One region of the Colwellia sp. SU-HH01172 genome, then DNA from elsewhere that is predicted to be linked to it. Evidence: predicted binding sites of a transcription regulator. Region 1 holds the regulator's gene; the other holds the start of a gene.
What was found. The regulator FliA, encoded in region 1, starts transcription of late flagellar genes. The targets are predictions, from matches to a motif close to CTAAAGNTNNNNNNNNNNNNGCCGATA.
Positions count from the first base shown of each region.

Region 2: the regulator FliA is predicted to act here: its motif matches at 995-1,021, upstream of AC27JP_RS04155 (DUF3530 family protein).

Region 1 covers NZ_BAAJMB010000001.1:657,001-659,402, forward strand. The annotation lists gene AC27JP_RS02920 (protein phosphatase CheZ) at 1-186, opposite strand, end outside; gene cheY (chemotaxis response regulator CheY) at 217-600, opposite strand; gene AC27JP_RS02930 (RNA polymerase sigma factor FliA) at 652-1,365, opposite strand; gene AC27JP_RS02935 (MinD/ParA family protein) at 1,388-2,230, opposite strand; gene flhF (flagellar biosynthesis GTPase FlhF) at 2,273-2,402, opposite strand, start outside.
Region 2 covers NZ_BAAJMB010000001.1:935,817-938,218, reverse strand. The annotation lists gene AC27JP_RS04155 (DUF3530 family protein) at 1-816, opposite strand, end outside; gene rluA (bifunctional tRNA pseudouridine(32) synthase/23S rRNA pseudouridine(746) synthase RluA) at 1,045-1,728, opposite strand; gene rapA (RNA polymerase-associated protein RapA) at 1,753-2,402, opposite strand, start outside.

The sequences.
Region 1 (2,402 bases):
AAAGTTATTCAAGGAATCATGTAACTGACGCGTAAGTTTGCCGATTTCAGCAAACAATTCAGAATTAATCGGATTTTGAATTTCTGCGATAAGTTCATTAGCTTTATCTTGTTGGTCAGATTCTAAATATTCAACCAATAACTTAGCTTGTTCCAATGAAACATTGACACTCGTATTAACAGTCATGTGACGCCCTTGCGTAGCAAATATTAATGATTAACCAAGACGTTCAAAAATTTTATCAAGCTTGGTATTTAAGGTTGCTGCCGTAAACGGTTTAACAATGTAACCATTAACGCCGGCTTGTGCCGCCATTACTATTTGTTCTTTCTTCGCTTCCGCCGTCACCATTAATACCGGAATATGAGACAATTTCGCATCTGCTCTTATTGCTTTAAGTAAATCAATCCCTTGCATACCCGGCATGTTCCAGTCAGTAACAACAAATTCGTAGTCACCTTCCTTTAACATAGGTAAGGCAGTACTACCGTCATCAGCTTCTGAAATATTAGTGAAACCTAAGTCACGTAACAAATTTTTGATTATTCGTCTCATCGTTGAAAAATCGTCAACAACAAGTACTTTCATATTTTTATCCAAGGCACCCTCCGGTGAGAACATTTAAAAATTCTAACAATACGTCTATTCTACTTAACTTTGCCATGATTGCATACGAGCTTTTAATCTATGCATCGCCTGGCTATGTATTTGGCTAACTCTTGACTCACTTACATCAAGTACTTGACCTATTTCCCTAAGGTTTAATTCTTCATCATAATATAGTGACAGTACTAAAGCTTCTCGCTCGGGTAAAGTAGAAATACATTCAGCTAAAGACTTTTTAAAAACACTATGTTCAATACTGGCGTATGGATCATCTTGACAGTGACTATCAGCCATATCAAGAGCGTCTTCACTTACACCTAAATCTTCAATGCCTAATATTTTACCTGAACTTACTTCATTAAGCATATGATGGTATTCATTTAGTGAAATTTCAAGTTTTTCAGACACTTCAGCATCTGTAACATCACGACCATATTCTGCTTCTAAGTTTTTAATGGCTTCGCTGATCATGCGGCTATTTTTATGAACCGAGCGCGGTACCCAGTCACCACGGCGAATTTCGTCTAGCATAGCACCACGAATTCGAATACCAGCAAAGGTTTCAAAACTAGCGCCTTTGCTATTATCAAAATTATTTGAAGCTTCAAGCAGTCCAATCATGCCAGATTGTATAAGGTCATCAACAATAACACTGGCGGGTAAACGGGCAAGTAAATGGTAGGCAATGCGCTTTACTAAAACAGTATGCTGTTCCAACAAAGCAGATTTATCAACACTATAAGCATGTAATTTTACCACTCTAACGCACTCGCTTTCCTGGTTAATGTTCTAATAATTGCTCGATAAAGAACTCTAAATGTCCCGAAGGCTGTTGAGGAACCGGCCAACTTATCAAATTTTTGGCAAGAGATTTAAAGCCGATTGAAGCAGGTGAGTCAGGAAATGCTTCAACAATTGCCTGTTGTTTGCGTACAGATTTACGAATATTTTCATCAAAGGGGATAACAGCGACAAGTTCAAGTGCTACATCTAAAAACCTATCGGTAACTTTTGAAAGCTTGGCAAATAACTGCTGACCTTCTTTTGGACTACGTACCATGTTGGCAACTACTTTAAACTTAAACAAACCGTGATCACGGCTTAATAATTTCATTAAAGCATAACAATCAGTAATTGAGGTTGGTTCATCACACACCACTAACAAGACGTCTTGTGAGGCGCGACAGAAGCTTAACACCATGTCGGAAATGCCAGCAGCGGTATCAACGATAAGGATATCAAATTTGGCATGCATATCACTAAAGGCACGAATAAGACCAGCATGTTCTGATGGCGTTAGATCAACCATAGATTGCGTGCCTGAGGTTGCCGGAATAATATTTATCCCGCCAGGGCCTTTAATAATAATGTCGTCGAGTTCACATTCACCCGATAAAACATGTGATAAGTTGCGTTGTACACGTAAGCCTAACATCACATCAACATTAGCAAGACCTAAATCAGCGTCGAGCACTAATACTCGTTTACCTAATTTTGCTAAAGAGATCGAGGTATTTAGTGACACGTTGGTTTTACCAACACCACCTTTACCACCAGAAACGGCTATGACTTTTATTTGTTGGGAATCTTGCATTTTTCTTAAGCCACTCGCTTGATCTATCATCTATGTAACTTCTCTATATAACTTCGCCGTCTGTCAAGACCGCTATACTGTGACTGCTGCTACCGGTGTTCGCCATGAAGCAGTTGAAGCAGGTTGAGTTTTCATTGCCATTCTATCTGCAAGCGTAACTAATTTTTCAGCATTTGCAACTTTAATATCTTCTGGAACTCTT
Region 2 (2,402 bases), 280 kb from region 1:
TGTGGCATTTTCAGTTATGGTTGGCATGTAACTACTCAACATGATTATGGCACTTGGTGGCTCTATTAGCTTACTTTGCACCATGTCGACCATTAAGGCGGCATGTTGTCCTTCGGCTATCGTTATAATAGCTCCAGGATAATTTTTTGCTTTCTTGTTAAGCTCAGTCACAATTGCCGATAATGTTTGCTTATAGTCAGTCAAGCTTGTTTTATCTTGCTCTAAACGCTCTTCTGCAGTTAATGCTCGTGACGGATAGTTTTCTAGCTGGTGCGGCGGATGTAAAGTAAGAATAGTCCATCCATGCTCGGGCATATTCTGACGAATTTGCTTAATGGCGCTTGGACTAGCGGCACTTTGTTGCCAGTCGGGAATTAACATTATCACGCCTTTATTGATTGCGGTCTTATGTTTATCCGTCAAGATAAGAAATTCATCAGTACCAACTAACATAGCGTCAACATTATCGTTTTTAATATAATGCTTTATATCTTGCTGTTGCTGCTTAAAGGCGTCTACCGGCGCGTTTATTATACGTTTAGTTTGCTTTTCTTCAGTGGCTTCTGTGCTAGTGTTAGCTTCGTTGTCAGCAACATTTTTGTCGCTTGTTTTGTTCTCATTTTCGTTAATATTGCTTGAGTTTTCAGTGGCTGATTTCTCATTGTTTGTTTTAGCCGCGTCACTTTCAATTACTGGTTTTTCAGTGTTAGCTGCTTTTTCTTGCTCAGCGGCGATTGCTGCTGTGAAGAGAAAGTTAAGGGTCAGGCAACAGACGATTATGATTGAATTTGACGTCGTTCGAGAAAGTGCAAACAAATTGAGAGTCCTTAGGATAAATTAATACATAACCTGAACTTGGAATAATGAAAACATAACTATTTCAAAGTATTATCAACGCTGAAACAACGTAGAAATAGGTTTTAATAGCGCTGCTTCAGCATTTTGCTTATCTCGAGCTCAGGTTACATAGCAAGATTTTCTATTGTAACTATTTTATCGACGAGAATCTTGTTTGCTTTAGCATCTACTCCCAAGTGAGGTTAGTTAATCAAATGGGCAGGCTTTTGAAAAGGTTAATACTTGTTGTGAAATCGGATGGCTAACTTCTAACATTTCAGCATGCAGTTGCAAGCGATTACTGACGGTTAATGCTTGTGCATGCGCATAAAGGCGATCACCTAAGATAGGGTGGCCTAGTGCCAGCATATGCACTCTTAGTTGATGAGAACGTCCAGTAACAGGAGTAAGTTCTACTAAAGTGGTTGTTTGGCCATCTATGTTGTCGCGATAATCGAGCACCTTGTAATGGGTGAGTGCCTTTTTGCCGTGCTCATAGTCGACTTTTTGTTTTGGGCGATTAGGCCAATCACAAATAAGAGGTTTTTCTACAGAGCCCGCTTTATCAGATACTTTGCCAAAAACGCGGGCAATATACCGCTTTTTTGTTAAACGCTTTTCAAACTGTCGGCTGATATCAACATGAGCGGGTTTGTTTAATGCCATTAAAATAATACCTGACGTTGCCATATCTAAACGATGAACCACAGTCGCAGTTGGTAGCACTTTCATGACTCGGTTTTGCAGGCAATCTTGATGTTCAGGCAAGCGCCCAGGTACCGTGAGCAAACCACTTGGTTTATTAAGCACAACCAAGTCATTATCTTGATAAATAATATCAAGATACGGTGACATGGGCGGCTGATAAATAAAGTCTGGGTTAGCACTCATTTCAATAGATCCTTAATTCATTTGCTATTGGCTAACGACGATTAAACGAATCGCTTCAAACTTAATTAGTGCTTTTTCAATATATTCCGCTAAAGCAGATTTTTGCATGCTAATAAAGTCAATTTCTTGTTGGCGGACGCTTGGGTTAATTGCTTTTAGCGCCGTTAAACGTTGATGCTCTTCATCCATTGCCGTTTGCATACTTTGCAGTGCTTTTTGTTGAATAGTACTCACTTGTTGTTCGGCGTGCGCTTCGGCTTTAGTAACCAGCGGAGTAACTTGGCTTTTCAGTGCTTTAACCAACTGTAATGCCACCTGTTTTTTCACTGGAGACAATTGTTGATCTAATACAGCTTCACTGACTTTATCGGCCAAGTCATTGCCACTTTTGTCAACCAAAATTCGAATAGGTGTGGTTGGCAAGTAACGGCCAAGTTGTAAGTTACTCGGTGCAATGGCTTCTAAAGTAAAGATACATTCGAGGAAAAAAGTGCCCGCTGGTAATGCGGGGTTTTTCAAAAGTCCAATGCTGGCATTGCCGATTTCATCGGAAAGCACTAAGTCCATGGCGCCGCGCACCATAGGATGATCCCAAGTGATAAGCTGATAATTCTCACATGCTAAGGCGGTATGGCGATTAAAGGTGATGGTGGTGCCATCTTCTGGTAAGCACG